DNA from 2 places in the Pseudofrankia sp. EUN1h genome. Region 2 is predicted to be linked to the other one. Evidence: predicted binding sites of a transcription regulator. Region 2 holds the regulator's gene; the other holds the start of a gene.
What was found. The regulator LexA, encoded in region 2, represses DNA repair genes until DNA is damaged. The targets are predictions, from matches to a motif close to CGAACNNNNGTTCG.
Positions count from the first base shown of each region.

Region 1: the regulator LexA is predicted to act here: its motif matches at 5,332-5,345, upstream of uvrA (excinuclease ABC subunit UvrA).

Region 1 is NZ_MBLN01000052.1:125,106-132,815, forward strand. Features, by position in the region: gene BCD49_RS17645 (hypothetical protein) at 1-1,139, shown strand, start outside; gene BCD49_RS17650 (helix-turn-helix transcriptional regulator) at 1,156-1,656, opposite strand; gene BCD49_RS17655 (hypothetical protein) at 1,781-2,008, opposite strand; gene uvrA (excinuclease ABC subunit UvrA) at 2,176-5,088, opposite strand; gene BCD49_RS17665 (glycosyltransferase family 2 protein) at 5,840-6,868, shown strand; gene BCD49_RS17670 (MBL fold metallo-hydrolase) at 6,992-7,657, shown strand; gene BCD49_RS17675 (OmpA family protein) at 7,701-7,710, opposite strand, start outside.
Region 2 is NZ_MBLN01000045.1:94,739-98,950, forward strand. Features, by position in the region: gene nrdR (transcriptional regulator NrdR) at 1-65, opposite strand, end outside; gene BCD49_RS11485 (hypothetical protein) at 503-835, opposite strand; gene lexA (transcriptional repressor LexA) at 1,271-2,119, shown strand; gene BCD49_RS11495 (hypothetical protein) at 2,165-3,460, opposite strand; gene hflX (GTPase HflX) at 3,501-4,212, opposite strand, start outside.

The sequences.
Region 1 (7,710 bases), on a different contig from region 2:
GCCTCGAGGTGCACGCGATCGTGCTCGGGGCGTTCGGCAGCCGGCTCGTGCTCGCCCGGCCGGGCGGGCCGGGTGGACCGGGTGAGCCGGGTGGCTGGAGGCGCCCCGGCGACGAGATCGTCTGGGGTGTTCCCACGGAGCCCTACCCGGCCGAGCCCGCCGGCGGCGCGCGGCGGCCGGCCGAGCCGGAGCAGCCTCCCGACTCGGCCGGCCAGGGCCGGTCCTGGCCGGGCGGGCTCGACCCGCGGGTGGACGCGGCCATCGCCCGCGCGGGCCTGCTGGCGACTGGCCTGTGCGGCGCGGTCTTCGTGACGCTCGGCGCGCTCGCGCCCGGCGGGACGCTCGCGCTGGCCGGGCAGGTCGCGCTCTGGGTGGGGACGTTCACACTGCTCATCACCCTGGTCGACCTGCTGCCGTCGCCACGGACCCCGGGCGGGCGGATCCTGGCCGCGTCCGTGCTGCGCCGCACCGGAGATCCCCGCCGGGCCGAGGCGGTCGTCGCGCGGACCGGCGTGGCCATCGGCTGGGCGATGATCGCCGCGGGGGTCGTCGCCTGCTTCCTCGTCGGGCTGATCGGGCTGTGGGCGGTGCTGCTCGGCTGGATGGCGCTGGGCACCTCCCGACTGGCGCAGGCGCGCCAGCGCGCCGGTACCGCGCTCGAGGGTGTGTTCGTCCGGGACGTGATGCTCCCGCCGCCGCCCCGGCTGCCGGCCTGGCAGACCGTGGACGAGGCGCTGCGTTCCGCCGCGGCGCCGGGGAGGCCGATGTCGACCGTGTTCACGGTGCACGACTTCGACGAGTCGCTGGCCGGCGCCGCCCTGGTGCGTGACCTGGCCTCCGTGCCGCTCGACGACCGCGACCTCGCCAAGGTGAGCCGGGTGACGATCCCGCTGTCCTCGGTCCCGACGGCCCGGCCGGACGAACCGCTCACGGTCGTCGTCCCCCGGCTCGCCAGCCGGCCCGCCGCCGGCTGCGTCCTCGTCCTCGACGAGGAGCAGCGCGACGAGCGGGGACATCCCCGGGTGGTCGGAACGGTCGGCCCCGCGGAGATCCGCCGCGCGATCGAGACGGCCCCGGCGCGCGGCCGCGCCGTGATCCCCTCCGGCCTCGGCCGTCCCAACCAGCACCCGGGCCGCTGACGGCGCGGCCGGCCCTTCAGGCGCGGGGGCTCGGGGCGGGATAGACGGAGAAGGCCACGCGGGGCTGGATGGGCGTGGTGGTGAGTTCGGCGCGCTCGACGCGGTCCCAGCGGAACCAGCGCGGCGCGTCCTTGTCCAGGCACCACGCCATCAGGTACCAGTTGCCGCGGGCGTAGGCGAAGGCGTGCGGTTCGACCCGCCGGTGGCTGGACCTCCCGGCCGCGTCGACGTAGTCGATGCTGACGGCGACACCGTCACGCATGGCGTCCTCGATGACCGGGGTGGCCGGTATGCGCGGCAGCCCGTCCGGCCGGGCCCACATCCGGGCCGCGAGCTCCGTGACCCTGTCATGGCCCGCCGGGCCGAGCGCCGTGAGGACCTTGTGCAGTGCCTCCCGCGCGGCGTCGCTCGCCGGGCCGGGTGCCAGCGCGACCAGCGCCACCGCGGCGGCGACGGCCTCGTCCTCGGTGAGCGCGACCGCGAGCGGCCCGGGGTCGGCCGGCTGATGTGTCGGCACCGTCCGCTGTCGTCCCTTCGGCTCGTCCCGGCTCACACCGTCAGGGTGCCACCTTCTCGCCCGTCCAAGCACGGGACACCCACGTCACCCCACCGGCCACGTCACCCAATGGCCGCGCCGCCAGCTACTGCCGGATCTCGACGGTCTTGATCGATCGCCAGGCGACCAGCACCTGGCCGCCGCCGTCCAGCGGGAGTGCCGTCACCTCGCCGCGGGTCAGCCAGCCCTGCATCTCCCGCATCAGCGTGGCGAGCCGCGCCTCCCACGGCGTGGTGGCGTCGACCAGGCTGGAGATGTCGACGCGGTGCTCGATGGCGCCGTCGAGCACGAGTACAACGACCGCAGTGGACACCAGCCTCAGCCTTCCGTCTCGTTCGGTTCGGCGCCGGGCAGGTTACCGGGTGCCACGCCTTCGCTCCCGGGCAACCCTAGCCGGCGACACGATCAACCCCGCCGCGCGGGTGTTCGCGCGGCGGACGCCGTGGCCGCCGAGCCGCGCGGCCCCGGCGTCGCGAAACGTCAGGCGGCGCTGGTGGCTCCGATGACCGAGGTGAGCTGGGAGGCGTCGGCGGTCGCTGACTTCTCGGCGCGGCCGGAGAAGATCTCGCGGAGGAAGACGCCGGTGTGGCTGGCCGGGTTCGCGGCCACCGCCTCCGGGGTGCCCTCGGCGACGACCCGGCCGCCGCCGGTGCCACCCTCGGGGCCCATGTCGACCAGCCAGTCCGCCGTCTTGATGACGTCGAGGTTGTGCTCGATGACGATGACGGTGTTGCCGGCGTCGACGAGGCGGCCGAGCACGCCGAGCAGCTTGCGGATGTCCTCGAAGTGCAGGCCGGTGGTCGGCTCGTCGAGGACGTAGACGGTGCGCCCGGTGGAGCGGCGCTGCAGCTCGGAGGCGAGCTTGACCCGCTGCGCCTCGCCGCCGGACAGCGTGGGCGCGGACTGGCCGAGCCGGACGTAGCCGAGGCCCACGTCGTTGAGGGTGCGCAGGTGGCGGGCGATCGGCGGGACGGCGGCGAAGAACTCGGCCGCCTCCTCGATCGGCATGTCGAGCACCTCGGCGATGTTCCTGCCCTTGTAGTGGACCTCGAGGGTCTCCCGGTTGTACCGGGCGCCGGCGCACACCTCGCAGGGGACGTACACGTCCGGAAGGAAGTTCATCTCGATCTTGATCGTGCCGTCGCCGGAGCACGCCTCGCAGCGGCCGCCCTTGACGTTGAACGAGAACCGGCCGGGCAGGTAGCCGCGCACCTTCGCCTCGGTGGTCTCGGCGAACAGCCGCCGGATGTGGTCGAACACGCCGGTGTAGGTCGCCGGGTTGGAGCGCGGGGTCCGCCCGATCGGTGACTGGTCGACGCGGACGGCCTTGTCGAGGTGGTCGAGGCCGGAGACGGTGCGGTGCCGGCCGGGGACCTCGCGAGCGCCGTTGAGCTTGTTCGCCAGCACCGCGGCCAGGATGTCGTTCACCAGGGTCGACTTGCCGGACCCGGAGACGCCGGTGACGGCGACCAGGCAGCCGAGCGGGAACGAGACCGTGACGTCGCGCAGGTTGTGCTCGCGGGCGCCGTGGACGGTGAGCGTCCGGCTCTTCGTCGGCGGGCGGCGCACCGCCGGGACGGGGATGGACCGCCGGCCGGACAGGTACGCGCCGGTCAGCGACTCCTCGCTGGTGAGCAGCTCGGAGACGGGCCCGGAGACGACGACCCGGCCGCCGTGCTCGCCGGCGCCCGGGCCGATGTCGACGACCCAGTCGGAGGCGAGGATCGTGTCCTCGTCGTGCTCGACGACGATCAGCGTGTTGCCCAGGTCACGCAGCCGCACCAACGTCTTGATGAGCCGGCGGTTGTCGCGCTGGTGCAGGCCGATCGACGGCTCGTCGAGGACGTAGAGCACGCCGACGAGGCCGGAGCCGATCTGCGTCGCCAGCCGGATCCGCTGCGCCTCGCCGCCGGCGAGGGTGCCGGCGGAACGGTCGAGGGAGAGGTAGTCGAGGCCGACGTCGAGCAGGAACGCGAGCCGCGCGTCGACCTCCTTGAGCACCCGGCCGGCGATCGAGAGCTCCCGCTCCGTCAGGTCGAGGTCCCCGAGGAAGCCGGCGCAGTCGCCGATCGACATCGCCGAGACCTCGGCGATCGAACGGCCGCCCACCGTCACGGCGAGCGACTCCGGCTTGAGCCGGGCGCCCCGGCACGACGGGCACGGCACGTCGCGCATGTAGCCCTCGTAGCGCTCGCGGCTCGTGTCCGACTCGGCCTCGCGCAGGCGGCGCTCCAGGAACGGGATGACGCCCTCGAAGCTCGTGTAGTACGAGCGCTTGCGGCCGTAGCGGTTGGTGTACCCGACGTGGATCTCGGTGTCGCCGCTGCCGTGCAGCACCGCCTTGRGGGCGCGGTCGGGCAGTGCCTCCCACGGGGTGTCCATCGAGAAGTGCAGGTCCTCGGCCAGCGCGGACAGCAGCCGCTCGAAGTACTCCTTGTTGTGCCCGCCGGACCAGGGGCCGATCGCACCCCCGGCGAGCGACAGCGTCGGGTCGGTGACGACGAGCTCCGGGTCGACCTCCTTGCGGGTGCCGAGGCCGGTGCATTCGGGGCAGGCGCCGTAGGGGGTGTTGAACGAGAACGAGCGAGGCTCGAGCTCCTCGAACGACAGGTCGTCGTAGAGGCAGGCGAGGTGCTCGGAGTACATCCGCTCGCGGTCCTCGTCGTGCGGGTCGCGGTCGACGAAGTCGAGCAGTACCAGGCCGTTGCCGAGGCGCAGCGCGGTCTCGACCGAGTCGGTGAGCCGGCGCTTGGCGGTCTCCTTGATCGCGAGCCGGTCGACGACGACCTCGATCGTGTGTTTCTTCTGCTTCTCCAGCTTCGGCGGGTCGGTCAGCGGGACGACCGTGCCGTCCACCCGGGCACGGGCGAAGCCGGAGCCCTGCAGCTCGGCGAACAGGTCGACGTACTCGCCCTTGCGCCCGCGGATCACCGGGGCCAGCACCTGGAAACGAGTGCCCTCGGGGAGCTCCATCAGCCGGTCGACGATCTGCTGCGGGGTCTGCCGCGCGATCGGCCGGCCGCACTTCGGGCAGTGCGGGCGGCCGGCCCTGGCGAACAGCAGCCGCAGGTAGTCGTAGACCTCGGTGATGGTGCCGACCGTCGAGCGTGGGTTGCGGTTGGTCGACTTCTGGTCGATCGAGACCGCCGGCGACAGGCCCTCGATGAAGTCGACGTCCGGCTTGTCCATCTGCCCGAGGAACTGGCGGGCATAGGCCGACAGCGACTCGACGTAGCGTCGCTGCCCCTCGGCGAAGATCGTGTCGAACGCCAGGCTGGACTTCCCCGAGCCGGACAGCCCGGTGAAGACGATCAGCCCGTCGCGGGGGAGATCGAGGTCGACGTCGCGCAGGTTGTGTTCGCGCGCACCCCGCACGACGAGACGGTCCGTCATCCGCGTTCCTCACGTCTTCTCGGCTTCGTCGGCCCCACCCGCGCCAGACCTGGCATCGCGTTCGTGGGACCACGGGACAGCACTTCGGCACCCGGAGCGCCGACCGCGGGCCCTGACCCGCGGTCCCGGCCCGGCGACGCTCCTTGCCCTGCGCTCAACCCGATACGGACAACCCGGGCCCGAACAAAGGCACTCCCAGCGTACGGATGGGATACGACACTTCTCGGACGCGGGACGCCTTCCCGAACGTCCGTTCGATACTAGCGACCCGGGATGCGGTGCCCGCGGAGGGGCCACATCGGGGCCACCCCCGGCGGCGGCCCAGCGGGCCGGACCGCCGGGCCGGGTCGGGCGCGCTGGTGGGTTGGTGGGGCGAGGTCGCCGTCCGCCACCTGCGGCCTCCGCGCGGCGGCGCCGTCCCCGGCGGCCTCCCGCCCCCCGCACCGCACCGCTCGCGACCGGCCATCCCTGTATCGGAGCGACGATTACAAGGCGGACACAACACGCCTTTTCGTCCTTCCAGCAACGATTCGGATCCGTATGCTGTCTATGTTTCATCTGGTCGGAACGAAAATTCAGGGAGATAGCGAGTTGGTATGACGTGACCAGGGTCATGCTGTTTCCCCGACTCGCCGGAAAGAATTTCCGGGCCTGCCTCGCCGAGGTGGTTACGGTGAGACCGGTCATCAAGCACGCTGGTCGCCGAAATCACGACGAAGAGCGGCTGGCCCGCGCCCAGGAGGGCGGAATATTGCACAGCCTGCTCGCGGTCGTCGTCTCCTACGGCGGCTCACCCCACCTGAACAGACTGCTCGGCGCGCTCGCCGGCATGGCGAGCTGCCGGGTCGCATTGGTCGAGAACAAGCTCGGCAGGCCGCACGGCGCCGTGCCCGACGGCGTACGCGTTTACACGGGGCACGGCAACATCGGCTATGGCGCTGCGGTGAATCTCGCGGTCAAACGAGCCCTGACGGCCGCCCCGGAGGTAGACGCGCCCGGCGGCCTTCCGGACTGGCTGCTGGTCGTCAACAGCGATGTCGCCATTCCCGCCGACACCCAGGAGATGCTGCCGAAACTGCTCGCGCAGGCGGCCGCCGACGTCGACGCCCTCGGGTTCTCGATCCGCGCGCATGACGGCGGGCCGGGGCGGTCGACCGCGGTGCTGCCGACCACCGGCACCAGCGCCTTCACCGCGCTGCGCGGCGAGACCGCCGCGGTGGCGCGCTGGCCGGCGTTGCGGTACCCGGTCGGGGCGTTCTTCGCGATCCGCACGTCGGCGTTCCTGCGGATCGGCGGTTTCGACCCGTCCTTCTGGCTCTACTACGAGGAGACGGACCTGTTCGCCCGGTTGCTCGCCGCCGACGGGCGGATCGACTGGTGCGACGACGCCTGGCCGGTGCTGCACACCGGCGGTGGCACCGCCGGCCGGGACGCGGAGCTCCAGCGCGAGCTCGGCCGGGCCGCCGTCGCCTACGCCGTCCGCCACCGCGCGACCATAGGCCGGGGCTGGCTGGCCGTGCACGCGGCCCAGCTCGCCCTGCTGGCGGCCCGCAAGGCGGTCCTTGGCCGGTGGCCCGACGCCGCCAGGGCCGGGTGGATCCTCGCCGGCCTGATCCAGGCGGTCGCGCTGCCCTGGTGGGAGCCCGCCGCCCGGTCGCGCTGGCACGCGGTCCCGATCAGGACCCGGATGGCGCTCGCCGGTCTCGACAGCGTCCGGCCACGCCCCGGCGGGCCGCGCCCCGCCGGCCCGCCCGCGAACCCGGCCGCCGCTGGCTGGTGAGCCCCCGCCGGGTGCCTTCCAGCCGTGCCCGGCCGGTCCTCAGCGGGTGCTCGGGGAGAATGGTGGCGCCGGAGACGTCGGGCGCGCGGCCGAGTGGCCGCCGGTGGCAGTGCAGGAGGAGCTATGAGCGTGCGCGGGTACACGGGCGACGTCACGGTGGGCGGGCCGGCGGACGTCCGGGAGCTGCCCGACCTGACGATCACCAAGGTCGCGGTCGGCCCGTTCGACAACAACTGCTACCTGCTGCGCTGCGCCGCCACCGGCGAGCAGCTGCTCATCGACGCGGCCAACGAGGCGGACACCCTGCTGCGCGTGATCGGCGACGAGGGCCTGGCCACCGTGGTCACCACGCACCGCCACGCCGACCACGTCCAGGCACTCTCCGACATCGTCGCGGCCACCGGCGCGACCACCGTCGCGCACCCGGACGACGCGCCCGCGATCCCGGTGGCCACCGTGACGCTGCTGCGCGACGGCGAGGAGATCCAGGTCGGCGAGGTCACCCTGCGCGCGATCCACCTGGTCGGCCACACCCCCGGCTCGATCGCCCTGCTCCACGACGCCGAGCCGTCCGCCCCGCACCTGTTCACGGGCGACTGCCTCTTCCCTGGCGGACCGGGGAACACGCGGGGCGACGCGGCCGCCTTCACGTCCCTGATGGACGGCCTCGAGGCCAAGGTCTTCGGCCCGCTGCCGGACACCACCTGGATCTACCCGGGCCACGGCAAGGACAGCACCCTCGGCCGCGAGCGCCCCCACCTCGCCGAATGGCGCAGCAGGGGCTGGTGACGGCGCGGTCCCGGTGGCGCGGTGTCAGCGGACTGCCCGGGCACTACTTCTTG
Region 2 (4,212 bases):
CCCTCATCGGCTTCCCGGCTGTCCACCACTCGGCTGTCGGGATGCCGGCAAAACGGACACCGCACGGCTCCTCCCTTCGTCAGACCCCTGTAGGAACAACCACGCACGCGAGAGAACGCGTCCACGCTTCGGCCCCGTCCCTGCTTCCCGAGGCATGGCTGACGCAGGGCATGGCGACCTGGCCGGGGAAGCTCCCACGAGCGCGACCGCGCACCGTCGGGACGGTCTCCACAGCTCCCACGGAACGCTGCCGTTCCGCGGCTAGCTATTCCGCAACTACAAGCTGTGGACTACTTACAGGTATGTAACTACAAGATGTTGTGCTGCCAGAGTAGCGCATACCCGGATCACCCGTGAGCATGCCCCCCGCGCGTGTCGGATCCCACCCGCCCAGACGGGGAGAAGCAGCAGGTTCGCGARGAACCGTCACATGCCGACAGCCCGACGCCCGCGCCGACCGGGTGGTCGGCGCGGGCGTCGGGCCAGGGAAGGACGCCGCCGGTCAGAAGGCGGCGAGCGCCCAGTGAACGGCGAGCCATGCGGCGCTGGTGGCGCCCCAGACAGCGAGGACAAGCAGGAGCCCGGCGACGGCCCGGCCGCGGCCGGTCAGCCTCAGCGCGGGCGCCGGCCGTCCCGCCCGCCGGCGGTCCAACCTCGCGCCGGCGACCGGGTGCTCGGCGGCGACAGCCCGCGCGAGCGGGCTGGGAACCGCCGGCGGGGCGGCGTTCGCCGACCGACGACGGCTCGGTACGGGCAGGGCGATCACATCGGCGCCGTCCGGCTGTCGCGGGGCCGGGCGCCCTGGGACCAGGGTGGCCCCACGCGGGTTCGTCACGCCAAACCTCCTAGCGGCCGGGCCATTACCCGGCACAGCTCGTCGAGCGAAGCTCAACCAACGTCGGGGGGTCCGGGGCGCGAGCCCTCGAAGAACCGTGGCGACCGGTCATCGAGGGAGACATCCCCGGCAGACATCTGGGGCCATCGGGAAGGTAGCCCAAGATCTACAACTGGCGACCACCGGCGGCAGTAGCCGGTAGCGGAAGTCAGGACGAGGACAGGGCCCGCTTCGAACTGATGGTCGATTCTTACATGCACAAGGCCGACAGAGCACGCAGACACGCTCGAACGCCTGTTTGAGATTCGCGCGCCACCGGGCTACGGTCGTCACACGATCGGGCGCAACCCGGCTCCCCTTATCCACAGGTGAGGCCGATGAGAAGCCGGCGGCCCGGTCCCGCACCATGACCTTGAGCGAGGGAGAACCTAGGCCATGACCACGCAGGGCAGGGGGCCGCGCAGGGCAGGACGCCCGTCGGCCAGCGGCGACGAGGAGAGCGACGGCACCGTACGCGCCTTCCCCGACGGCCCCGTCGACGACGACGGCCTGACTCCCCGTCAGCGCAAGGTGCTCGAGGTGATCCGTGACGCGGTCGAGCGGCGCGGCTACCCGCCGAGCGTGCGCGAGATCGGCGAGGCGGTGGGCCTGACCAGCACCAGCAGCGTCGCGCACCAGCTCAGGATGCTCGAGGACAAGGGCCTGCTGCGCCGCGACCCGAACCGGCCGCGGGCGATCGAGGTGGTCTCCCCCGAGGGTGGCCGGCCGGTCAGGCCGATCCCGAAGACCCGGCAGACGGCCGGCGCGGGCAGGGGCCGGGGCGGCGTGAGCCCGCTGCGGGTGCACACGCTCGGCCCGGCCGACGACGCGCTCGCCCGCGAGGCCGGCGAGCAGGACTCGCTGAAGGCGGCGACCGCCTACGTGCCGCTGGTCGGCCGGATCGCCGCCGGTGGGCCGATCCTCGCCGAGCAGGCGGTCGAGGACGTGCTGCCGCTGCCGCGTGAGATCGTCGGCGAGGGCACCCTGTTCCTGCTCCGGGTCGTCGGCGACTCGATGATCAACGCGGCGATCTGCGACGGCGACCTGGTGGCGGTCCGCCAGCAGCCGGTCGCCGAGAACGGCGAGATCGTCGCCGCCCTGATCGACGGGGAGGCGACCGTCAAGCGGCTGCGCCGCCGGGACGGCCACGCGTGGCTCCAGCCGGAGAACCCGGCCTTCCACGACATCCCCGGCGACGACGCCACCATCCTCGGCCGCGTCGTCGCCGTCATGCGCCGCGTCTGAGCACTCCGTGAGGCGCTGAGACTGAACTCGGCTAGCCGAACTCGGCTAGCCGAGTTCGGCCTTGCGGTGGATCGAGTAGTGGAGCACGAGGAACGGCAGGCCGAACACCCAGAACTCGTGTTCGGCTCGCAGCTCGCCGTCCTCGAGGTAGACGTCGAGCTGCTCGGCGAAGCCGTGGACCGCCGCGGCGGTCAGCTCCTTCGTCTCCGCGTCCACATAGGTCAGATAGTGCCCGGGCTGGTCCAGGTCGCCGCGGCTGGACAGCACCAGCCCGCCGCCGGCCCGCGCGGTCGGCGCGAGGGTGGCCGTGAAGCTGGCCTGTGGCAGCGGGAAGCCGACGCTGACGTAGCCGCGGCCGTCCCGGCGGTAGGTCGTGTAGATCCCCACGTAGATGGGTTCGTCGTTGTCGACGTACGACCTGATCCAGCCCCGGATGCTTACGGTGCCGTCGTCGGTGCCGCTGATCGTGTCGATCCGGCTGCGAACCCCACGCTGCGCCTCTCGCTGGTTCATGGGCACGTTCGCCTGCCCCAGCGGGCGCGCGAGCACGGTGCGGTAGAGCAGGTAGCCGGGCCGCACCCACAACCGCCATCGCGGAACGATGTCGAGGGTGAACCGGGTGGTGTGCTCGTAGAACTCCCGCACCAGCGGGGCGACGGTCGCGGGATCGAACTCGGGGCCGGCCAGCTCGTCCAGCGAGGCGACGATCCCGACGTCGGGGGCGGCGGCCTGGTAGTCGCCGCCGAGCACCTCGGCCAGGTCGCGCACGTAGCCCGTCCCGACATAGCGGGTCCGCGCCACCAGCGGGACCACGAACGGCAGATCCGCGGGGCTGACCCGTTCGGCGAGCATCATCACCTGCGGGTCCCGGAAGATCGCCGCCGACACGGTCCGGAAGGCGAGCACGGTGGCCGCGCCGACGATCGCGGCAGGGACGTCGCCCCAGAGCAGCCGGCACCCGTAGCCGATGGCGAGCCCCACCAGCGGGCCAAGCACCACCTTCTGCGGACGGAGCCCCAGCGCGCCGGCCAGCGCGCCGGCGACCAGGCCCACGACCACCGGCCCGGCCCCGGTCACCGCCGCCAGCGCCCACGCCAGGGGCGCCGCCATCGCGGTGCTCATCACGATGCGCGACCACAACGCGGGGATCTGGCCGGGACGCTGCCGCGCCCGCGCGACCGCCTCCGACACCGTCGTCAGCAGGCCACCGACGACGGCCGCCGCGATCATGGGGAGCGCACCCCACCGAGTGGCGAGGGACAGCCCGGCGACCGCGCCGATGACAGCGGCCAGCCCGAGCGAACCGGGCTTGTCCGCCTTGCCCGATTCCTCCACGGCCACGCCACGAACCTACCGACAGGCGCCGTGGCGGTGATGCGCCCTAGGCGTCGACGCTCTGGCGGAAGGCGTCCAGGTCGGCGGCCAGGCCCGCGGAGACGCGAGCGCGCAGCTCGGTGCCCGTCGCGGTGTGCGCCTGGTCGAGAACCTCACCGGACTCGTGGATCCGGGCGACGAGATCCCCGCGGTTGTACGGGACGAGGACGTCGACCTCGACCTGCGGGTGCGGCACCCGGGCGGCCAGGGCCTCCACCAGCTCCTCCAGGCCGGCACCCGTCCGCGCCGACACGCACACCGCGTCGGGAGCGATCCGCTTGATGCCCGCGACCGTCGTCTTGTCGGCGATGTCGGTCTTGTTCACCACGATGAGCTCGGGCACGTCGCCGGCGTCGATGTCGTTCAGCACCTCGCGCACGGCCGAGAGCTGCCCGATCGGGTCCGGATGCGAGCCGTCGACCACATGGATGATCAGATCCGCGTCCGCGACCTCTTCGAGCGTGGAGCGGAACGCCTCGACGATCTGGTGGGGCAGGTGGCGGACGAAGCCGACCGTGTCGGTGAGCGTGAACACCCGGCCGTCGGGCAGCGTCGCGCGGCGCACCGTCGGGTCCAGCGTGGCGAACAGCGCGTTTTCCACGAGCACGCCCGCGCCGGTCAGCCGGTTGAGCAGCGACGACTTGCCGGCGTTGGTGTAACCGGCGATCGCCACCGAAGGCACCGCGCCGCGCCGACGCGCCGACCGCTTGGTCTCGCGG